4 regions of the Bacillus paramobilis genome follow, and region 4 is predicted to be linked to each of the others. Evidence: riboswitches for the same ligand, from Rfam matches in the RefSeq annotation. Region 4 holds a riboswitch; each other region holds the start of a gene.
The links. Region 4 has a riboswitch for S-adenosylmethionine ahead of AABL52_RS25960 (peptide ABC transporter substrate-binding protein). Riboswitches for the same ligand answer to the same signal wherever they lie in the genome.

Region 1 (6,126 bases), 1.2 Mb from region 4:
TTTACTTCTGGCAGCGGTAAAAAATGCTTTTCAAGCTCCATCTCCGCGAGCTTAAATGCCTGTTCTTCACTTTGAGCAACGACAACAATCGGAACAATACTATTCACTAACACGGCTTCAAATCGATATAAATCCATATTGTCCCTCCTAAGACGCTAGTACTTCTTCTAACACGGTATTTAACGCTATTTGTAGTGTGTCTACACCGATACGACCAACAAAATCATAAAACGTTTCAGCTGGTAATTTATTCTCTTTGAAATAACTTATAAATGATGCAAGTACATCAGGTAGATCCTCGCCATCTATTTTCCCTTTTAACTTTTGATTGTAAGCACCGCCATCTAACAACGTTCCACCTACGTATATTTCAAATGCTTCAACAATCCCTTTTTCCTTCGTTTTCATTTTCACCCCTTGTAATCCAATGTCAGCAATTTGACGTTGACCACATGAATTCGGGCATCCTACCATATGAATACGAACCGGAACATCGAGTGCAATTTGTGTATCTAAGTATTCGGCGATTTTGCGTAATCTTTCTTTCGTTTCTACTAATGCAAGATTGCAATATTCAATACCAGTACAAGAAACCGCATGACCAATAAACGATTTCGGACTTGCTGATATCGCTTCAAACAATGGTTCATTTAATAAACCCGTTACATTTTCTGGCGGAACATTCGGAATAATAAAGTTTTGCGAGTTACATGTGCGAATTTGTCCATTTCCATACTGCTTAGCAATTCTCGCAATCTCAAACATTTCTTTTGCATGTAGACGTCCTACTGGTACATTAAAACCTACATATTTAAGGCCATCTTGTTTTTGATCTTGAACTCCATAAAAGTATCCCGCATTCCAGCCTTTTAGAGCACCTTCTCCTTTACTTTGCAATGGTCCTGTATACTCTATTAGTTTCTCTTTAAATTTCTCTGCTCCCCAGTCTGCAACAAGAAATTTCAAACGAGCTAAATGACGTTTTTCACGGTATCCAAAATCACGGAATATCGTAGCAATCGCAATCGCTACCGTCTTCACTTCTTCTGGTAAAACGAATACATCTAATTCATCAGCTAAATATGGACGAGCTGATAATCCACCGCCTACTTTTATATGAAAACCAACTTTTTTCTCACCATCTATTTCTTTCGTAGCAGGTGTAAATGCAACACAGTTAATTTCTGCGTTTGCTGAATTATAAATATTAGAACTAATAGACATTTTAAATTTACGTGGTAAGTTAGAAAACTCCTCATTATGTTGGAAATAGTCATATACCTCTTTCACAATATGCGTTGTATCAAATAGTTCATTTGCATCAATGCCAGCAAGTGGATTCCCTGTAATATTACGCGTTATATCACCACAAGCCCCAGCTGAAGATAACCCAACTCTTGCTAATCTTTTAAAAATATCTGGCATTTGATGAATTTCTAGCCAATGAAACTGAATTGCCTGTCTTGTCGTAATATCTATTACGTCACGCCCATAATCCTCAGCGATAGAAGCAAGCACTTCTGCCTGTGCATTCGTAATAATCCCTGACGGAATATTTACACGCATCATAAAATAACCCGCTTCTTTCGGTCTTTGTAAATACAACCCAGCCCATTTGAATGCGTCCCACTCTTCTTTCGGAATAGATTCAAAGCCATTCTCTGCATAGTAAGGAATATCATTAAAGATTTCCAATCCATCTTTTTTTAATTTATTTTTCTCAGCTTGATTTAATTTTTCATTGTTAGCCCATACTTTTTCATAACTCATTTTTTATCCCCCTATATAAAACTACGCTCTTGTAAGTACTTCACGATTTGTTCTGCACATTCTTCAATAGAATACTTGTGCGTTTCTACAATTAATTCTGCTTGCTCTGGTTCCTCATACGGTGAATCAACACCAGTAAACTCTTTAATATCACCTTGTCTTGCTTTTTTATAAAGCCCTTTCGGATCACGCTTCTCACACTCTTCAATTGGGCACTTTACAAACACTTCAATAAACTCATCTGCAGCTAATAAATCCCTCACTTGTTTTCGGTCTACTCGAAATGGTGAAATAAACGCTGTAAGAACAACCGTACCTTGATCTACAAATAGCTTCGCCACTTCGCCAATCCGTCTTATATTTTCCATACGATCACTTTCAGAAAAACCTAAGTCTTTATTTAAACCGTGGCGTATATTATCACCATCTAGTACATAGTTTCCAATATTCTTTTCAAATAGTTTACGAGCAACCGCGTTCGCCACCGTAGATTTACCTGAAGCTGATAGACCAGTAAACCAAATTACAAAACTATGATGCCCATTTTTTACTCTTCTCTCATCTTTTGAAACAGATGCCGTATGCCAAGTAATATTTGTATCCATCTCATTCTCTCCTTATTCTGTTACTACTTCTTTTTTCAAACCTTTAATTAGTACTTCTACTACTTCTTTACGACTAAATGTACTTGGCGGAACCTCACCATTTCTTAATAGCTCTCTTACTTTCGTACCCGATAAAATAACATGATCTTCTTTGCCGTGCGGGCATGTTTTCGTCGAAGCCATCGCTTCACATTTCGTGCAGTAAAAACTATGTTCAAAAAATAACGGTGTAATTCCTAACTCTTCCACTGTAAAGTTTGTAAAAATTTCTTGCGCTTCATAAGTACCGTAATAATCTCCTACCCCTGCATGATCGCGTCCTACAATAAAGTGAGTACATCCAAAATTCTTTCTAACTAATGCATGGAATATCGCTTCCCTCGGTCCTGCGTAACGCATCGCTGCAGGAAATACACCTAAAAAGACACGATCTTTCGGATAATAGTTTTGAAGTAATACTTCATAGCTTTCCATCCTTACATCAGCAGGAATATCATCCGACTTCGTTTCCCCAACGAGCGGATTTAAAAAGAGGCCATCTACAATTTCAAGAGCAGATTTTTGAATATACTCATGAGCACGATGTACCGGGTTTCTCGTTTGAAATCCGACTACTGTTTTCCAACCACGTTTCTTAAATTCTTCTTTCGTTTCAATTGGATCTAAATGATAAGAAGGAAATGGATTATTTTCAAAACGTTTTGTAAGAATAATAGCTCCACCGACATAAACGTTCGGTCGCTCATATAACTTCTTCACTCCTGGATGAGCCTCATCCGTCGTTTTATATACAAGTAACGCTTCTTTTTCTTTATCTGGTACAAAAATATCTTCTATTTGAATGACACCATATATATTTCCATCACTGACAAGCTTTACTTTCTCTCCAATTTTCAGACTCTCTGCTACGTCTTCTGTTACCGGTAATGTAATGGGGATACTCCAAACGCTCCCATTAGCTAAACGAATCGTTTCTACGACCGAATCGTAATCTTTCTTTCCTAAAAAACCTGTAAGTGGGCTATATCCCCCTGTCGCTAATAGCTCTAAATCACTTAATGCAATGTTGTCTAGCCCAATTTCTTTTTCAATTTGTGATACGTCGTATGTCTCGTCTATTCGATTTATTAATTCGTTTCTTTTACTCATTTTCTATACCCTCTCTTAGCTTTATTTTCAAATTCATCTTATTGGTAATGAAGACCACATTCTGTTTTCACTTTCCCGGCCCACCTACCATCTCTCGAATCGCCACCCTCTCCTACAGGTAACGTACATTTCTCACACCCAATACTTGGATACCCAATATCATGGAGCGGGTTATACGGCAAGCTATGTTTGTATACATATCGCCACACTTCTTTCCACGTCCAATGAATGAGTGGACAAACTTTAATAGATTGAAAGCGATGATCTTGATTTATAAACTGTGTATGCTTACGTGTTTCTGATTGTTCCCTCCTTAAGCCCGATATCCACGCTTTTTCTGCTGCTAATGATTTTTCTAACGGTAAAATTTTTCTAATTTTACAACAAAGATTCGGATTACTTTCCCATAATTTCTCACCATGCAACTTCGCTTGTTCATCAAGTGTAAGTTCCGGCTGTTTTTCTATAATATTTAATGAAGGAAATCGTTCCCGCACTTTTTGAATTAATTTATACGTTTCGCGAAAATGAACATTTGTATCTAAAAATACAACTTTAGCAGATGGATTTACTTGGTTTATAAGGTGCAGTAGTACCATCCCTTCCACTCCAAAGCTACATGCGTATACAATTTCACTTTCATATTCTTTATAAGCCCAACTTAAAACAGATAGCGCGCCTTTTGTTTCATCTTCTTCTGAAAATGAAACATTATTTTCTTCCCACGTTTCATACGTCAACATGTTTTTTCCCCCTGTAAAAGCAAAAAGACGGTTTTAACCTAATCAAAATAGGTTAAAACCGCCTCTAGTTTTTCTAGTCAGCGCTTTTTACTTTAAACGTACTTTTTCACTTTTCTCTAATTGAATGACTTTCCCATCCTGCACAACAATTGTAATTGAACCATATTTCATATCAGCAAGCATCGCTTGAATTTTCTCAGATACTTCCTCAAAATGTTCCCGTACGCTCACGCGAACAGCCCCCCTTTTTATTCATAAAAAAAATCTTTCCCATTTCGAAAAGACTGTTCGGTAATATATTTTACCTTATCTTTCAAAATGGATTCCATTTTGCTGGATTTAGCACCTTGCTTTCTATAAGCAGGTTGCCGAGCTTCGTCGGGCCAGTTCCCTCCGCTTCTCTTGATAAGCTTTGTATTTGTATTTTATCACAATTCTGATTTTTTTCAATCCTAGTTTTCCGATATATTTTAATTATTTTATTTTATAAAAAAGGAATTGTCCATCCGAACAACTCCTTTTTCCTCATTTTAAACCAATTCTTTAATACGTATGCGATCGTTCCCAATAATATTTTCATATGTTTCGCGCTCTACAACAATTTGTGATGTGCCGCCTTTCGCGAAGACGACAGCTGGTCTACGAATCCGATTATAATTATTCGCCATCGAGTACCCGTATGCCCCTGTACAAGAAATTGCTAGTAAATCGGCAGAAGCAACTTTCGGTAGAGTAATATCCCAAATTAACATATCTCCACTCTCACAACATTTCCCAGCAATCGAAACGACTTCCTCATTCTCATCATTTCCTCGATTCGCTAACATCGCTTCATAACGCGCGTTATATAAAGCAGGTCTTAAGTTATCAGTCATCCCACCATCCACTGATACATATTTCCGAATACCAGGAATGTCTTTCACAGATCCAACTGTATAAATTGTCGTTCCAGCATCACCTACAATACTACGGCCTGGTTCAACCCATATTTCTGGCAAGGGATAATTACATGCTGTAAATTGTTCCCTCACTGCACTGGTTACAGCTCGCACATATGTCTCAAGAGTTAATGGTGTATCTGACTCTGTGTAGCGTATTCCGAATCCTCCGCCCACATTTAATACTTTCACTACATAGTTCGCTCTCTCTCTCACTTCTTCTAAAAATTGATGAAGAACTTCAATCGCCCGAACAAATCCAGCCGTTTCAAATATTTGAGATCCGATATGTGAATGAATTCCTAACACATTATAATTTGATTTTTGTAAAGCAAGCTCAATTGCTTGCATCGCTTGACCATTTGACACGCCAAATCCAAATTTTGAATCATCTTGGCCTGTTGTAATATATTCATGTGTGTGCGCCTCTACTCCAGGCGTTACACGGATTAATATGTTCACAAATTTCCCATGTTGCCCTGCTAAATCATGCAAAATTTCTAATTCTAAGAAATTATCGACAACAAAACAACCAATATTCGCCTGAAGCGCCATCACAATCTCTTCTTCTGTTTTATTATTGCCGTGAAAATGAATACGCGATGCTGGAAATCCTGCTTGAAGCGCAGTATATAATTCCCCTCCAGAAACAACATCTAATGACATATTCTCTTCACGAGCTACTCGGCACATCTCCATGCACAAGAACGCCTTGCTTGCATATGCTACTTGATAAGAGAACCCACTTTCTTTAAAAGCACGATGAAACGCGCGGCACTTTCCTCGAATAGACTCTTCATCGTATACATAAAGTGGTGTTCCGTATTGTTTTGCTAGCTGCGTCGTATCGCACCCTCCAATTTCTAAGTGTCCTTGCCCATTGATTCGGCTTGTGCCGTGTAAATACATTTGAATTCCTCC
Region 2 (6,126 bases), 140 kb from region 4:
GCAGCATCTGGAAAACTTTTGAACTTTGTTAGTAATATCGTATCTTTAATTACTTTTTTATTTTTAGACGTAATTCATTTTGAATACGGTATTATTATGGGATTATCGATGATTTTTGGCGCTTATTTTGGATCAAAGTTTGCAGTCCAAAAAGGTGTTGGATATGTAAGAACTTTATTTTTATTAGTAACTATTTTATTGATTGGAAAAAACATTTTGGAATATACTCATATTTTGTAGAGTTATACGTATGTATAACTCTATTTTTTTATTATATTTTAAAAATTAATTAATTTTTAAAATATAAGTCTAGGAATATTTGAATAAATCTAAATTATCGTGTAGAATAATGTTGTAAAATGTAAACGTTTTTCTAAGGGGAGGCTAAAAAAATGGTAGTAGCATACAAACATGAGCCATTTACAGATTTTTCAGTGGAGGCTAACAAATTAGCGTTTGAAGAAGGTTTAAAGAAAGTAGAATCTTATCTTGGACAAGACTATCCATTAATTATTGGGGGAGAAAAAATCACTACAGAAGACAAAATTGTTTCTGTAAACCCTGCAAATAAAGAGGAACTTGTTGGTCGCGTTTCAAAAGCAAGCCGTGAGTTAGCTGAAAAAGCAATGCAAGTAGCGGATGAAACATTCCAAACTTGGAGAAAATCAAAGCCAGAAATGCGTGCAGACATTTTATTCCGCGCTGCAGCAATCGTTCGTCGCAGAAAGCATGAATTCTCTGCTATTCTTGTAAAAGAAGCAGGTAAACCATGGAATGAGGCAGATGCTGATACAGCAGAAGCAATCGACTTTATGGAATATTATGGTCGTCAAATGTTAAAATTAAAAGACGGTATTCCAGTAGAAAGCCGTCCAATTGAATATAATCGTTTCTCTTACATTCCATTAGGAGTAGGTGTTATCATTTCTCCTTGGAACTTCCCATTCGCAATTATGGCAGGTATGACAACAGCTGCTTTAGTTTCTGGTAACACAGTATTACTAAAACCAGCTAGTACAACTCCTGTAGTAGCAGCGAAATTCATGGAAGTATTAGAAGAAGCTGGCTTACCAGCTGGCGTAGTAAACTTCGTTCCAGGTAATGGTTCTGAAGTTGGTGACTACTTAGTAGATCACCCTCGTACACGTTTCGTGAGCTTCACTGGATCTCGTGATGTAGGTATCCGTATTTATGAGCGTGCAGCGAAAGTAAACCCAGGCCAAATTTGGTTAAAACGCGTTATCGCTGAAATGGGTGGTAAAGATACAATTGTTGTTGATAAAGAAGCAGATCTTGAATTAGCAGCTAAATCTATCGTTGCATCAGCATTCGGATTCTCAGGACAAAAATGTTCTGCATGTTCTCGTGCAGTAATCCATGAAGATGTATACGATCACGTATTAAATCGTGCTGTTGAATTAACGAAAGAATTAACAGTTGCTAACCCAGCTGTATTAGGTACAAACATGGGTCCTGTTAATGACCAAGCTGCATTCGATAAAGTAATGAGCTATGTTGCAATTGGTAAAGAAGAAGGTAGAATCTTAGCAGGTGGCGAAGGAGACGATTCTAAAGGCTGGTTCATCCAACCAACAATCGTTGCTGACGTTGCAGAAGATGCTCGCTTAATGAAAGAAGAAATCTTCGGACCAGTAGTAGCATTCTGTAAAGCAAAAGACTTTGATCATGCACTAGCAATTGCAAACAATACAGAATACGGTTTAACAGGTGCTGTTGTTACTAATAACCGTGACCATATTGAAAAAGCACGTGAAGAATTCCATGTGGGTAACTTATACTTTAACCGTGGATGTACTGGTGCAATCGTAGGTTACCAACCATTCGGTGGCTTTAACATGTCTGGTACAGACTCTAAAGCTGGTGGCCCTGACTACTTAGCACTTCACATGCAAGCAAAAACTACTTCTGAAACTTTATAAGAAATAGTAGGAGAGATCTTCGCAGTCTGCGAAGATCTCTTTTTTTTTTGAAAAACTTTCTATATGTGGATTAAGATAGATATACTTAGAAAAACTAATAAGGTAATAAGGTTTACTTCAGTAAATAAGATATATTATATTTGTTGAATAGATTCTCTTTAAGGACAAGAAAAGTAGGTGAACAAAGTGGGAAAATATCAATTGGATTACAAGAGTCAGGTAGCTGTGGCAAAGTTTCATGAAAAACAGACGCCTGCCAAATTTGATAAAAAGCAGCAAATTGAAAATTTGCGTGCGGAGTATTTGAAAAAGAAGCAAAAACAAACAGATAAATAATATGTTACGTTTTTGATAGGAGAAACCAGTTCTAATTACCACATATTACCTTTTGGTAATTAGAACTAGCTAAACCCTATTAATATCGGGATAAACATGTAAATAGAAACAAAACAACGAGAAAAGTTGACTTATTAGTCATATTTTTTAGTATTCATTTTAAGGATTTCCTGTATAATACAATTTGAAAGAAAATCTATGGTTTGACAAGAAACACTCTTTTCGGTTTTGCTCACTGAAGGGAGTGTTTTTTTGTAGCCAAAAACTCCTCTGTACTCATTACATTTGCATATACTCCATTTAAACTAGCCAAAATTGTGTTATGAATATAAACGGCTGGTATCGTAGCATTCTTAAAAGAAAGATCTTTTGTAGCACAAGCGTCATGTATAACGGTACATGGAAAGCCGAAATCAAAAGCAGCCCTTACGGTAGCATCAATGCACATATGGGTCATCATCCCGCATATGACGACGTGCTCAATATCTAAACGTTGTAATCGTTCTAGAAGATCGGTTTCGCGAAAACTATTTGGATAATGTTTGAGTATAACGGTTTCTTCTCTAAGTGGGCGTACGCTTTCATGAATATGTACACCTTCTGTATTGGGTAGGAAAAAAGTAGCGTCATCTTTAATTGCTACATGTTGGATATGAAAAATAGGTTCGTTTTTCTTTCTAAAGAATTGTAGTAACTGACTAGCATATTCGCTTGCTTCTACTGGATTACGCAATTCCATTTTTCCATGTGGAAAATAATCATTTTGAATATCAACGAGTAAAAGAGCTGTTTTCATATATTTATCTTCCTCCGATTTCATATTCAAATAATGGTATTCAATTTATCCGACATTAACGGGCAGTAAAACTCCCACCTCAAAATTCGGCTGGAGCAAAGAAGTTAGGTGGGAGATCAACTGTCCGTAAATGTCCGATTGGTTCAACTAATAATCAGTGGGGGATGAACAAAACCCCCACTGATTATAGTTTCACTTTATAGAGAGGATTCTCCTTTTAAAAAATATGAGGGAAGGGAATTTAACATAACTTTAAAAATTACTATTGTATGTGATTTTTTATTTGAAAATTTTAATAGAGAAATAATTAATATTTTTCTAAAAAATGTATTGACTCTTATTATTCTGAGTTCTATAATGAGAATTAATTAAACGACAATTAAATCGATACATTCTTATCCAGAGAGGTGGAGGGACTGGCCCTACGATACCTCAGCAACGGGTTTTTTAATACCGTGCTAACTCCAGCAAGCCTATAAAGGCTTGGAAGATGAGAAGATGTGAACGAGTACATATAAGTGCTCTCCTTCTTATCTTTATGGTTGATAAGAAGGAGAGCACTTTTTATTTTACCTCGAAAGCTCTACTTCAAGGTTTTACAGCGTATAGGAGGGGAAAAAATGATTTCTTTTAACAATGTAAGTAAAGTATATGAATCAGGTGGGCAATCAGTTCATGCGGTGGAGGACGTAACATTATCCGTTAAGAAAGGTGAAATTTTCGGTATTATCGGTTTTAGTGGTGCTGGAAAGAGTACATTGTTACGATTAGTAAATATGCTAGAAAGACCAACAGCTGGAACGATTTCAATAGATGATAAAGATATTACATCGTTATCGACGAAAGAATTACGGAAGCTAAGACAAAGAATCGGGATGATTTTTCAAAGTTTTAATTTATTTAATTCAAGAACAGTGTTTGGAAATATTGCTTATCCATTAAAATTAGCGAAAGTACCAAAGAATGAGATAAAAGAAAGAGTAAATGAACTGCTGAAGTTTGTAGGATTAGAAGATAAAGCAGACTATTATCCAGAGCAACTATCGGGTGGTCAAAAACAACGTGTTGGTATTGCAAGAGCACTTGCAACATCACCGGATATTCTTATATGTGATGAGGCAACATCAGCTTTAGATCCAGAAACAACGACAGAGATATTAAACTTATTAAGGAAAGTTAATCGAGAATACAATGTAACAATTCTTCTTATTACACATGAAATGCACGTTGTGAAAGAAGTATGTCATCGTGTAGCTGTTATGGAGAAGGGGAAAGTTATTGAAGAAGGAAAACTGTTTGACGTTTTCACACAACCGAAAACAAAGACGACTCAAAACTTTGTACGTTCTATTATTAATGATCATTTACCAGAAAGTGTTCTAGCGAAAATTCAAAACGGAGGACAGATTTATCGCTTAACATTTACTGGTGAGGAGACAGGGCAACCAGTACTATCATATATCGCAAAAAACTATAACGTCGATGTAAACGTGCTTTACGGAAATATTATTGAACTTCAAAATGTGCTATTTGGAAATCTACTTGTAGAACTGCAAGGTGAGCAAAAAGAAATTCAAAAAGCATTACAACATCTAAGACTGCAAGTGCAGCTGAAGGAGGTAGAAGCTCATGCGAGTTGATTGGAGTATATTTTGGCCCCGCATAGTAGATGCGACGGGGGATACCCTCTTAATGGTAATTGTAACCCTTATATTCGCTACAATTCTTGGTATACCTCTAGGTTTACTGTTATATGTAACGAGAAAAGGGAACTTTTTAGAAAATAAATGGGTCTTTTCTATTCTTAATATCATTATTAACACAATTCGTCCGGTTCCATTCATTATCTTCTTAGTAGCTTTAAGCCCACTAACAAGAAGTGTTATCGGAACGACGATTGGAACAGCAGCAGCAATCTTTCCGATGACGTTAGTTGCATCAATTGGTATTGCTAGAATGGTTGAAACAAATCTTGTTTCAGTTCCAAAGGGAGTCATTGAAGCAGCTCAAGCGATGGGGGCTTCACCAATTAGAATTGTTTTTGAAATCCTTGTGCCAGAAGCGTTAGCGCCATTGATTTTAGGTGTTACGTTTATGACAGTTGGTTTAATTGAATTTTCTGCAGTTGCTGGGCTTGTCGGTGGTGGCGGTCTTGGTGACTTGGCAATGACATATGGTTATCAACGTTTTGATACATCAGTTATGTTCGTAACGGTCGTTTTACTTATTATTCTCGTACAGGTAGCTCAAAACTTAGGAAACTACTTTGCGAAAGTCTTTTTACGCAGATCATAAAAGGAAAGAGGGGAAAAAGAAATGAAGAAAATTTTAGCATTTGCATTATCAACAATTGTAGGGATTTCAGTGTTAAGCGGCTGCTCGGATGCAGGAGCAAAAGAGAAAACAGTCCGCATTGGTGTAACTGGAACGGATGGAAACGCTTGGGAAATTGTAAAGGGAAAAGCTGAAAAAGAAGGGATTAAAGTTAAACTGATTGAGTTCTCTGATTATACAACGCCGAATAAAGCGTTAGCTGATGGAGATATTGAACTAAACTCATTCCAGCACGTTGCTTTCTTAGAGCAATTTAAAAAAGAGCATAAGTTAGATATTACAGCTGTCGGTACAACGCAAATTGCGCCAATGGGCTTATACTCTGAAAAACATAAGAAAGCAAGTGAAATCCCAGATGGTTCAGAAATTGCGATTCCAAATGATCCAACGAACCAAGCTCGTGCATTAAAACTTCTTGATGCAGCAGGTTTATTAAAGCTTAAGAAAGACTTTGGCTTATTCGGAGATCCAAGCGGCATTGCTGAAAATCCGAAGAAGTTAAAAATTACACCGGTTATCGCACAGCAAACACCTCGTGTATTAAAAGATGTTGCAGCCTCAGTTATTAATAACGGTGTTGCTGGTCAAGCTGGATTAGATCCAGCGAAGGATCCAATTTTCTTAGAAGATCCAAAGAATGAAAATGCGAAGCCATATATTAATATTTTCGCAGCTCGTACGAAAGATAAAGATGATCCAACACTGAAAAAAGTAATTGAA
Region 3 (6,126 bases), 2.4 Mb from region 4:
CATCTCAATGTGAAAATGAACACTTTATTTAAATTGACAGGCACCAGCTTTCCCAAAAAAGAAAAAGGAGTGGATCATCCACTCCTTTTAATCACCTACCCCTGATTTCTCTGCGCCTCTCTAAACTCCTCCTTCACCTTCTCTAACAACCCTTCTTCTGTAATTAATCGATACGCTGTATTTGCTAGTGCTTTTGCGGATGTAATTAATGCTTTATCTCCAAGTTCTGAACGTGCTGCTTCTCTAAATTCATTCGTATGCGCAATTAAATCGTCTGGACCGATTTTAATGTACGGATGAATGGTCGGTACGACTTGGCTTACGTTTCCTGCGTCTGTTGAGCCGATGCCAAATCTTTCTTTACGATTTACGTCTTCACCTTGTAATTCTAATTCTTCGGCTACGACGTCATTAAATGTTTTTGTTACGAGTAGTTCATCGATTTCATTTTGGAATTGATGAATTTTCACTTTCGTACCTGTTGCTAGCGCTGCTCCTTGTGCGATGTTTCTTACTTTTTCTGTTACTTCTGCACATCTTTTTCTCGTTGCTGCACGGATGAAGAACCTTGCTGCTGCGTAGTCTGGAATAATATTCGGCGCTTTTCCGCCCTCAGTAATCACGCCATGAATTTTCACATCTGACGGAAGTTGTTGGCGAAGTGCATTAATGCTGTTGTACAGCTGAATGACCGCATCTAATGCGTTAATTCCTTCTTCTGGTGAAGCTGCGGCGTGAGCTGTTTTTCCGTAAAAATGAAAATCAAGTGGATCGACTGCTAGTGAAGGACTCGTTGTCGCAGTTTTTCCGCTCGGATGAATCATAAGTGCCACATCAATATCTTTAAATAACCCCGCTTTTACATAACTCGCTTTCGCACTACCGTTTGGCCCTCCTTCTTCTGCTGGCGTTCCGAATACGACAACTTCCCCGCCAATTTCTTCAAGCGTTTCTGATAATGCGATCGCTGCTGCAACGCTAATTGTGCCAATTAAATTGTGACCACACGCATGACCGAGTCCTGGTAAAGCGTCATACTCAGCTAAAAATGCGATGACCGGTCCTTGTTTTCCTGAACTTTTGCGCGCGATAAAACCTGTTTCATGTCCAGCTATATTGTGCTGCAGCTGAAACCCTGCGCTTCCTAATAATAAACTTAACGTTCTTGATGCGTAAAACTCTTGATTACCAATCTCCGGATTCGCATGAATATCATGACTTGTTTCTATGTACTTTTCCTTATTTCTTTCTATACTCTCTTCAATTGTTTTTCTTTGTGACGTTACTCCAGTCGCTCCCATTTGTCTTCCCCCTTATATTTTCACATAAAAAAGCCTCTTTCTAAAAGATAGAAAGAGGCTTCTGCATTTACAGTCAAAATGAGCTTCTTTCTTATCTTTCAAGTTACCTTGCTGGAATTGGCACAGTATTCATAAAAGAATCCGCTGCCGAGGTGTCATAGGGCCAGTCCCTCAACCTCTCGTGATAAGAATTTTCATAAGATTATATTAAATTACATTCATTCTATGTTCATTCCGATTAAAAGTCAAGGAATTCCTATCCGAATTTACCGAATATCTAAAAATCCTTTTAACACACCAATTGTTTCCGGTACTTGTAATCTTGCACATACGTACGGAAATTCCATACTACCTTCAAATATCATTTGTGATGTGAGCGGTGCGCCTGCCCAAAAGATTTCATCATCGATTACGATAAACGGGAATGCTTTATTTTGCCTTTGTAACTTTACATTTTTTAATGGAACTGGTCCATCACTATACACTGTTATTTGCGCATTTGTACGCATTAACGCTTGCCATACTCGCTTATCCACTTGTTTTGTGCTTGGAAGTGAAATAATAATTTTTCGTTTTGCGGCCAAAATATCTTTCAATAGTCCTTTCGGCTCTTCAAGATTCATTTCCATAAACCAACGTAAACGTTTCGAAATTTTCCGTTCCCACAATTGTCTTGATGTCGTACGATCATACACATCTCCGTGTCGTTCTATATGAGCTGTTAATTGTGATAACGCTTGTTTTCTCGATAAGTTTTTACGCATATAATGGCAATCTGATAATTGAATGAACTTCCCTCTCGCTCTCGTTACTGCAACGTTGACGAGGCGATGGTTTTTATGGTCAAAGAATAACACGCCAGGTCGTTCTTGCGGATAACTATCAACCGTATCAAAAATCATCATATCTCTTTCAGACCCTTGAAACTTATGAACCGTCGCCGCTAAAACTGGTATGTTTTGATATTTCGTTCTCTGCAACATTTCTCTAATACACGTTGATAAAAAGCGGGATTGTGCCCTGTAAGGTGTAACAACACCAATCGATTGAACACCATCTAACAGCCCGATTAACATCATTTGCATCGCTACTAAACCAGACATAATGTTAAATCGAGAACCAGAAGCAGCGTCCTTTAACGAAAAGGCTCCCATTAAGCTCGTATCAAATAAAACACTTGCCTCATTTGCGAACGGTTGTAGTTTCGCAAGTTCTTTACGTTCTGAAACAGACGGATGATCGTATACTCTATTTTTATAAATAAATGAGTTTGTAAACTTCGATATATCCGCATGCATACGTCTTTGTTCCTGCAGCATAAATAGGTTTGGATGTGCTTCTGATTTATTGACAGAATCAACAATCCCTGCATGGTAAAACATATCTTCCCCAAGCCATTTTCGAACGAGTTCATGGTTCGCCATCGCAATTGGAGGTAACTGTAAAAAGTCCCCACAAACGACGATACGTTTTCCAAGTGAAGCAGCTAATGCAATTTGCGGAACATATGCCATACTCACTTCATCTACGACAACTAAATCAAATGTACGCTCATAAATAAGTGAATCAATGGCACATTTCGATAAAGTTGCGCCGATTACTTTTGCATTTTCAATATATTCTTTTTCTACTTCTTTAATTTTCGCTTTTTGCTTTCGAAGATCACTTTCAATCTCTTGTATACGCTTCTTATCAGCAGAAGTCGCTTTATATGATAAAATCTTTTCACGAAGATCTTGTCGTGTTTCCTCTAAATAGAGTCTTTCTTCTCCCCATGATCCGTTCGTCGTTTCAACTAGCTTCGACGTAAGTAATGTTTCATGATTTCGTATATGTTCATGTTGACTATAACCGTAACGAACAATTTCGCCAGGTGTCCATTTCTTTTTCTTCTCAATTTGCTTCGTTACTTCACTCATTAATACGTCTACTGCCGCGTTACTATGAGCTAATACAAGTACCGATTTTCCTTTTTGATAATGAGCCGAAATAATACGTGATAAATTGTAAGACTTCCCTGTTCCAGGTGGTCCCCACACGTACGTTGTCGGATTGTAAAATGAACGATACGCCAATTCATTTTTCGGATTTTTCATCTTCTCAATATGTTTTGGACTGCTCGTCCCATCAACAAGACGCTTTATACGACTACGTTTTAGCTTATCTTTATGTGCCTCTTTCAATCGCTCTTGTAGTTGCTCTAACAATTGCCACGGTTCACTGTATAAAACAGCTTCTCGTATTTCACCTTGTATATAATCATTTAATTTCAGTTCTATTTCTAATCCATGTACAGATAATACTTCTCCTGTCGCTTCCTCACCATCAAACTCAATTCGAATTGGTGAACCTTCCGGTAAGCTTACTTCCGATATGAGCTGAAATACGTATACTGTACTTTCATAATCTGTATATAAAAAACGACCGTTCATGATAGAAATTTTACTACCACCTATCGTTTTCCAATGTTTAATTTCATACGCTAATGCATAATGCCACTCTTTCATCGTTGCCGATAATGAAGGAGTTTGAGTAGGTGTATTCATCGTATAATCTCCTTCCTTCTCCCCAAACATACTTTCTCACTATACCATATAACACGCTAAAATTTGTAAGGTTTTTATCTTGATTATTTTCTTAATTTTCAATAATATATTGTATATAATTTTCAGAAAGAAGGAATCTACATGCCAGTTAGAAGAATCGAACACGTTGGACTTATGGTTGCAAACTTAGAAACATCTATTTCATTTTATGAAGAAGTAGTTGGCTTACAGCTCATTAAACGTATGGGGCACCCGAATCCAGACTTAAAACTCGCTTTTTTAGGTGTAGAAGAATCGAAGGAAACGATACTCGAACTCATTGAAGGTTATAACTCTTCTCTTCCGGCAGAAGGAAAAGTACATCACATTTGCTTTAAAGTGGATTCATTAGAGGATGAAATCGAAAGACTAAAGAAACAAAAAGTAACCTTTCTACTAGGAGAAGAAATTGAAACATTACCAGATGGAACACGTTACATATTCTTCGCTGGTCCTGACGGAGAATGGATTGAGTTTTTTGAAACGGAGAGATAAAGTGAAACTTTAATCAGTGGGGGTTTTGTTCATCCACCACTGATTATTAGTTGAACCAATCGGGCTTTTACGGGCAGTTGATCCCCCACCTAACTTCTTTGCTTCCTCTGAATTTTGAGGTGGGGGTCTTACTGCCCGTTAATGCGGGATAAAGTAAGACTTTAAGATAGAAAAAGAGCCGGGATTCCGGCCCTTGTTTTTAATGAAACATATCTTCACCCCAAAAAATCACCTATATTAAAAACAATCATTTTATTAGGAGTAAAGAATGGTAAATACAATCTATATTATTATTTTTTGGATACTTATACTATTCCCTATTCTGTATGTAATTAAGATAAAGCATTGGAATTTAAAAGTAGCTGCCGTATTTGTTGGAAGAATCCTATTAAGCATTATCTTTTTTGTAAATGGAATAGTGCTAGGAATGCAACGAAATTGGTCAGATCCTCCCTATGAAACAGAATGGGATTTCTTTATAAAGTCTTTATTAAACGGAAAAACTGATGCGCTTATACACTTGTTACTTCTAATTATTATCATTACTTTGGATTTAGTCATTACATTTTATTATATTAATAAGAAGAAATAAGACGTTTTTCCTATTTCTTTTCTTACTGAGGGTAGCGCCACATACCTACAAAGTTAAAAGTATGCAAAGTCATTTTTAGGAAAGATTGTTTCTTTTATTGAAAAAATTTTTTCTACATCATAGATAAAAGAGCAACCAATGCTAAAATAGCTGGAAGTCCTTGTTTCACAATAATTGATTTATTAGATGTGAAACCTCCAAAAATGGCGGCGATCACCACACAAATCACGAAAAATAATTGAACCATATAACCAATTGAGTTAAACCCAATTATAAGTCCCCAAATGAGACCAGCGGCTAAAAATCCATTATATAACCCTTGGTTTGCAAACATAACAGCTACGTTTTTATCTCCTTCTAAATGCTTCGGTAATTTGAAAGCACGTTTCGCTACTTTTGAATTAATAAAAAACATTTCGAGGATCATGATAAACAAATGTTCTAATGCTACAATCCCGACTAAAATAGCTGCGATTATTTCCATACCATTCTACCCCCTCTCTCCTTAATATCAGTTCTATATTATTTCAACTGTGAATTCTATCAACTAGGAAACGATTCCCTACGTCAGGTGCTTGATCGATAAATAGAAGCATAGTTGATACATAGCGAGCAATTCCAATCGAGATTGACTAATACCAACGCATTCTTCAAACTTCTCACCAATTCTTTCTAGCCGAAAATAGTTGACATATCAATAATTGATGCGTCAATTAATATACATCTCTTTTTTTAGTTTTGCAAGTTTTTTTGCTCAAGTGGGTCTATTTTGTTTCAACACCTTAAAATTCATTCACAACACCAGTTCAAATTTCTAGAAATCCTAGTAAAGAAGAATTCAAAAAAAGAAGGGATTATCCCCTTCTTTTTTGAATTACATGTCCTTTATTATTTACTATAACCACGATTCAGTTTAGTTAACTTTTCATTGATGTGAAAAATTCTTACTCTAATATCTTTAATACCAGATGCCTGAAGTCTATTCCTGTGCATTTCCGCGTATTTTTCAGCATCTTGTTTTTCTTCAAATACATAGATGCCTCCTGCTTCTTTCGTTTCTTGATTCTCCGTCCATATTTTCCAGTGGAATCCGTCTTCTTTATTAATACTTTTTGCTAAATCCCTAAATGCTTTTTCCATTGCTTCACCAAAA
Region 4 (6,126 bases):
GTTAATAGTTCGATTGTTACTTTGTCAGTACCAAGTTCTTGTTTCGCTTTTTTCCAGTTTTCTTTCGCTGTTTTCACATCATCTTTGACTAGGTTTCCGTTTTCTTTACGGAAGTCGTTACCTTCCGGACTCTTTGCGAATTTCGCAGGAATCATTCCTTCAGCTGGAACAGCACCGTTATTTAAAATTGTTTCTACATATGCTTTTTTATTCATTGCTCCGTTAATAGCAAGGCGTGCATGTTGATTTTTTAATGTTTCATTTTTTTGATTGAGTCGTAAGAATTGAATGCCAACTTCAGCACGGTCTTTGAAGTTTGGATCGCTCTTATATTTATCGACAAACTCCGCAGTTAAAGCAACGCGATCAATTTGTCCTGAATCATATAAGTTAACTTCTGTAGACTTATCTTTAACGACATTGAAGTTGATTTCTTCTAATTTTACAGTTTTAGCATCCCAATAGGTAGGGTTTTTCTTCAATTGGAAGCTTTGCTCGTGCTTCCAGTTATCTAATGTGAAAGCACCGTTGTAAATTAAATGATTTGTTTCTAAACCATATTTATCGCCTTGAGATTTTAAGTACTCTTCATTAATTGGTAAGAATGTTGAGAATGTCGTTAAGCTTAAGAAGTAGGGAACAGGACGGTCTAGTTGTACTTCTAACGTTTTATCATCAAGAGCTTTGACCCCTAGTTGATCAATTGGCAATTGTTTTTGGTTTATTTGTTTCGCATTCTGTATATCGAAGAATAAGAACGCATATTCAGCTGCTGTATCAGGATTTACGGCACGTTGCCAAGCGAAGACGAAGTCCTTTGCTGTAACAGGAGTACCGTTTGACCATTTTGAATCACGCAGGTGGAATGTATATTTTGTTTTATCGGGACTAACGTCAACCGACTCAGCAACACCAGGAATTGGTTTATTATCTTCTCCCATTGCATATAAACCTTCAAAAACATTTCGCATTACGTTCATGGATTCCCCATCCGTTGCTTTTGCAACATCCATTGTTGGAATTTCTGAAGCAAATGATAAGTTAATTGCCTGTTTATCAGGCGCTTTATCATTTGCTTTCGCTCCGCTTGCATTATCTTTATTTCCCCCGCAAGCAGTTAGTAATAGACTTGCCCCTAAAACAGATGCAACAACAGGTATAACTTTTTTCTTCATTGTTCGTTCCTCCCTATATGTGTTGTTCGTAACGTCATAATGTCCATGTCTTGAAGTGTAACTATAGAAGAAGAGAAAACCTATTATAGATATGTGTATGTAGGTAATCAGGTGTTCTATATGTATATACATGTTGAACTATAATCTGTCGTTATATGTTTCAACGTAGTAGACATTATATTTTGATGGTGAAATATTTCGTTTCTTTGATTATTTAGAATATTAACACTGGAAAGAACTATATGTCAATAATAAAAACAGATTGTTAATTTCTTGGAATAATATATTAAAAAAGTAGATTCCCTCGTGTTGGGGAACCTACTTTTAATATGTTTTTCTAAAAGAATAATTGGTATGAGGTAATAATCAGTGGGGAATGAAGAAAACCTCACTGATTAAAGTTTCGCTTTATTTTTCAATTTTTGCCCATTTGAAGTTTAATTGACCTGCAAAGTCTACTTGCACAATTCCTTTCACATAAGAACGTTCTAAATAAGATTCGCCTTTTTGGTAAAGAGGAGCGATCACAGAGTCTTTAAATAATATTTTCTCGGATGCTAGTAGTGCTTCCCAACGAGCTTTTTCATCACCGGCTAAAGTTGTTTTCACTTTTGCTATTGTTTCATCGAACTCCTTATTAGAGTAATGATCTAAGTTATAAGGGTTATTCGTTGTAAATAGCTCAAGGAATGTAATTGGATCCGCAAAGTCAGGGCTCCAGCCGTCAATTCCAATTTCGTAGTCACCTTTTAATAAAAGTGAAACTTGTTGTTTACGTGGTTGCGGTTTTATCGTCACTGTTAAGCCATCTAAATTCTTTTCTAGTTGTCCTTTTAAGAATTCACCAGTTTTCTTCTCAAGGTCACCGTCACTTGTTAATAGTTCTAACGTTATTTTTTCAGATCCAAGCTCTTGTTTAGCTTTTTTCCATAATTCTTGTGCAGATTGTGTATCAACCTTTGTTAAATCGCCGTTTGCAGTACGGAAGTCTGTTCCGTCAGGTCCTTTTGCAAAGTTTTTCGGCACGAGACTAGAGGTTGGTGTAGAGCCGTCATTTAATAACGTATTTACAAAGGATTTTCGATCGATTGTTTGATCGATTGCTTGGCGTGCAGAAACGTTTTGAAGTACTTTATTTTGTTGATTCATACGTAGAAACTGTACCCCTACGTTCGGACGTTCTTTAAAGTTTGCATCTTTTTTATATTTATCAACGAAGTCAGATGTTAGTTTTATACGGTCTAATTGTTTTGACTCGAATAAATTTACTTCTGTAGATTTTTCTTTAACGACGTTAAAATTGATTTCTTCCAGTTTGACAGTATCTTTATCCCAATAGGTAGGGTTTTTCTTAAATTTAAAGCTTTGTTCGTGCTTCCAATCGCTTAGTGTAAAAGCTCCATTGTACAAGATTGTATTGTCTTCTAAAGCATACTTATCACCTTGTGCTTTAAAGAATTCCTCGTTAATTGGTAGAAATGTTGGGAACGCTGTTAAGCTTATAAAGTACGGAACAGGACGTTCTAATTCCACCTCAAACGTATGGTCATCAATTGCTTTTACACCAAGTTGATCGGCTGGAAGTTCTTTGTTGTTAATTTTTGTTGCATTTTTAATATCAAAGAATAGAAATGCATATTCAGAGGCTGTTGCTGGATCAACAGCTCTTTGCCAAGCAAAGACAAAGTCTTTCGCTGTAACAGGAGTGCCGTTTGACCATTTTGAATCTCGTAAATGGAATGTGTATTTCGTTTTATCGCCACTTACTTCATGAGATTTTGCAACACCAGGGACAGGTTTGTTACCTTCACCAAGATTATACAAACCTTCAAATACGTTTCTCATTACTTGACCAGAATCAGTATCTGTAGCACGAGCTGTATCCATTGTTCGTATTTCAGTAGGTGAAGATAAGTTTAAAATCTGTTTACTAGGCGCCTCGTCTTTTGCATTTGCTCCGCTTGCTTCGTTTTTATAACTACCGCAACCAGTTAATAAAATACTTACTCCTACAACTGACGCAATACCGGGTACAAACTTCTTTTTCATTTGATTTTCCTCCTAAATAATTAAGTTTGGATGATGATGAGGGAAATGAAAAATAAAAAATCCCTCTTTTCATATTGAGAAAGAGGGATTTTTACGTACAAGTTATGCACCCGTATATAAACGAAGTCCCTCATTCTATCTTTCAAGCACAAAGCTTGCAGGAAGTGGCACAGTATTCAAAATGAACCTGTTGCCGAGGTTTCAAAGGGCCAGTCCCTCCACCTCTCTTGATACAATGAGTAAACGAATAAACTTTATTAATTTTTGTGTTTCTTTGATAATTCAAAATCTTACACCTTGGATAATGAAGTGTCAACCAAATGAAATATAGTTTAAATTTTCAGTTTTCTATTAGAAGTTAAAGTTATCTGGATCTGGACCAACGCGACGATCTTCATTTAGAGCTTGAATTGCTTTCATGTCATCAGCACTTAATTCAAAATCGAATATATTTGCATTTTCAATAATGCGATGTTCTTTAATAGATTTAGGGATCGTTACAACTTCGTTTTGTAGATCCCAACGTAAAATAATTTGCGCAGTTGATTTATTATATTTTGTTGCAATGTCTTGTAATGTTGGGTTGTCTAGCAGTTGGCCTTGCATTAATGGTGACCAAGCTTCAAGTTGGATATTATGGTCTTTACAGAAAGCGTGTAATTCTTCTTGTGCTAAACGTGGATGGTATTCCACTTGGTTGACCATTGGCTTAATTTCAGCAATTTCAAATACGTCTTGTAAGTGGTGAGTTTGGAAATTACTCACACCAATTGCACGAACACGTCCGTCTTTATAAAGCTTTTCTAACGCTTTCCATGATTCAGTATATTTCCCTTTTACAGGCCAATGTACTAAATATAAATCTAAATATTCTAGACCTAATTTTTCTAATGTAGTTTCAAATGCTTGAAGTGTTGTTTCATACCCTTGATCGCTATTCCATACTTTTGATGTAATAAATAATTCTTCACGTGAAACACCTGATTCACGGATTGCTTGTCCAACGCCTTCTTCGTTTTGATAAATTGCTGCAGTATCAATGCTGCGGTAGCCATTTTTAATTGCTGCTTTTACAGATTCAATTACTTCTGAACCATCTTCTACTTTAAAAACACCTAAACCGAACCAAGGCATTTTTACACCGTTATGTAATGTTGTATAGTCTTTTAAACTTGTTAAATTCATATTATTTCCCCCTAGCTTTTTTGTTTGTTGCTTCTACTGCTTTTTGAATTCCCTCTGAAAAATTATATTCATATAAAGCTTTGAGACCCTCAGCTGTGGAACCACCTGGTGTTGTTACTTGTTCACGGAGGTTAGCTGGATCTTGCATTTGTTCAAGCATAGAAGCAGATCCGGAAATCATTTGAATGACAAGGTGTTTTGCGGTTGCGTCATCGACTCCATAACTTTTTGTTGCTTCAATTAAGCTTTCAGCAAAGTAATAAAGGAAAGCTGGTGCACTTCCAGTAACTGCAGTAAGCTGATGAACTTCCTCTTCAGTGCAAAGTTGCGAAGTACCAATGCCTCTTAAAAGCAGTTGCAGGGTTTCTTGATGCATCTCGTTTACTGATCGTCCCATTGTATATAAGGAGATAGACTTTCCAATTTCAGCAGCAGTATTTGGCATAATCCAAGCAACAGGTGTTCCTTCGGGAAGTCTTTTCTCTAAATAAGATGGGCCAATGCCAGCGGCTACCGTTACGACAAGTTGATTCGATAGTAACGGAGATAATTCTGCTAATAATTCTTCATGTGCAGCAGGTGGCATTGCTAAAACAATCGTATCAACAAATGTAACATGCTGCTTCCAATCTGTTGCAGTAGACACATTATATCGTGCTCGTAATTGTTCTAGCTTTTCTACGTTGCTTCGGTTAGAAACGATAATTCCTTCGATGTATTCTTTGCTTGTTTTAAGTAATCCGGAAAATATAGCTTCTGCCATACGACCAGCACCAATAAATAGAATTCGATGTTTAGTTAGCATATCCTTTATTCCTTTCTAGTGGAGATATGTTATAAAAAACGATACCATTTTTAAGAGAATTTTGTAAAAAGAAAAGACTTGTCGTGAAAAGGATGAAAATGGAGGGAGGAAGGTTAATATAAATAAGGTTATAAAAATTATTATACTTAAAAAATAGTTGTAATAAAAAATCCCTGAAGCATAATTGCTTCAGGGATTAATAGATTATAAGTTTATGCTTTTGTCATACCTAACAATACAGCACCGCCGATAATTAAAACACTACCTAGTGCAATAAAGATCAATTGACGTTTTGTTTTCTTTTCACCTAAGAAAACAATCGCACCGAATGTTGAGATAACGATTCCAGTTTGAGATAATGGGAAGCTTGTTGCTACTCCGACACGTGGTAATGAAAGAAGTAAGAATAAGTTTCCAGTTCCCCATAGTAAACCAGATAAAGCATTACGGATTGCATATTTGTTAAACGGTTTATGTTTAGATGTCAGTACAACCGCACCAACAAACATACCAACTGCTTGTGGTAAAATAGCAGACCAACCATCGATATTATACCAACGAATAATAATTACATATACAAGGTAGCCGAAAGTAGAAACAATTAAAGTAAGAAGTCCTTTTTTCAATTGTCCTGGTGGCTGTGCATTTTCTTTGTCATCTAGTGATGTGAATACAACACCAACTACGATTAATAGGATTGCAATCGTTCCCAGAACAATCGTTGTTGTAGTAGTCCACTCACGGAAAGCGATAACCCCAAAGATAGAAGTTGCAACAAGTTGCATACCAGTAGAAATCGTTACAGTAGTTGAAACACCTAGTTTTTCAACTGTCTTTAATTGGTTTACTTGTCCTAATGCCCAGAATAAACCTGAAATAAAACCAACAATCAAGACTGTCATTGTTAAAGCT

Region 1: another riboswitch for S-adenosylmethionine. It lies ahead of AABL52_RS19765 (YezD family protein); the one in region 4 lies ahead of AABL52_RS25960 (peptide ABC transporter substrate-binding protein).
Region 2: another riboswitch for S-adenosylmethionine. It lies ahead of AABL52_RS25260 (methionine ABC transporter ATP-binding protein); the one in region 4 lies ahead of AABL52_RS25960 (peptide ABC transporter substrate-binding protein).
Region 3: another riboswitch for S-adenosylmethionine. It lies ahead of AABL52_RS11585 (M20 family metallopeptidase); the one in region 4 lies ahead of AABL52_RS25960 (peptide ABC transporter substrate-binding protein).

The regions. Positions count from the first base shown of each region.
Region 1 covers NZ_CP151108.1:3,869,296-3,875,421, forward strand. The annotation lists gene AABL52_RS19740 (DUF3906 family protein) at 1-137, opposite strand, end outside; gene AABL52_RS19745 (nitrite/sulfite reductase) at 148-1,770, opposite strand; gene cysC (adenylyl-sulfate kinase) at 1,782-2,375, opposite strand; gene sat (sulfate adenylyltransferase) at 2,388-3,524, opposite strand; gene AABL52_RS19760 (phosphoadenylyl-sulfate reductase) at 3,563-4,267, opposite strand; gene AABL52_RS19765 (YezD family protein) at 4,355-4,498, opposite strand; SAM riboswitch class I at 4,571-4,679, opposite strand; gene lysA (diaminopimelate decarboxylase) at 4,798-6,114, opposite strand.
Region 2 covers NZ_CP151108.1:4,944,504-4,950,629, reverse strand. The annotation lists gene AABL52_RS25280 (TSUP family transporter) at 1-240, shown strand, start outside; gene pruA (L-glutamate gamma-semialdehyde dehydrogenase) at 393-1,940, shown strand; gene AABL52_RS25270 (hypothetical protein) at 2,127-2,276, shown strand; gene AABL52_RS25265 (cysteine hydrolase family protein) at 2,509-3,072, opposite strand; SAM riboswitch class I at 3,465-3,569, shown strand; gene AABL52_RS25260 (methionine ABC transporter ATP-binding protein) at 3,693-4,712, shown strand; gene AABL52_RS25255 (methionine ABC transporter permease) at 4,702-5,367, shown strand; gene AABL52_RS25250 (MetQ/NlpA family ABC transporter substrate-binding protein) at 5,389-6,126, shown strand, end outside.
Region 3 covers NZ_CP151108.1:2,236,447-2,242,572, reverse strand. The annotation lists gene AABL52_RS11585 (M20 family metallopeptidase) at 96-1,301, opposite strand; SAM riboswitch class I at 1,390-1,492, opposite strand; gene AABL52_RS11580 (AAA domain-containing protein) at 1,568-3,877, opposite strand; gene AABL52_RS11575 (VOC family protein) at 3,989-4,381, shown strand; gene AABL52_RS11570 (hypothetical protein) at 4,650-4,973, shown strand; gene AABL52_RS11565 (DUF1304 domain-containing protein) at 5,086-5,457, opposite strand; gene AABL52_RS11560 (monooxygenase) at 5,862-6,126, opposite strand, start outside.
Region 4 covers NZ_CP151108.1:5,086,553-5,092,678, reverse strand. The annotation lists gene AABL52_RS25965 (peptide ABC transporter substrate-binding protein) at 1-1,175, opposite strand, end outside; gene AABL52_RS25960 (peptide ABC transporter substrate-binding protein) at 1,584-3,224, opposite strand; SAM riboswitch class I at 3,357-3,461, opposite strand; gene AABL52_RS25955 (aldo/keto reductase) at 3,576-4,409, opposite strand; gene proC (pyrroline-5-carboxylate reductase) at 4,411-5,214, opposite strand; gene AABL52_RS25945 (GRP family sugar transporter) at 5,427-6,126, opposite strand, start outside.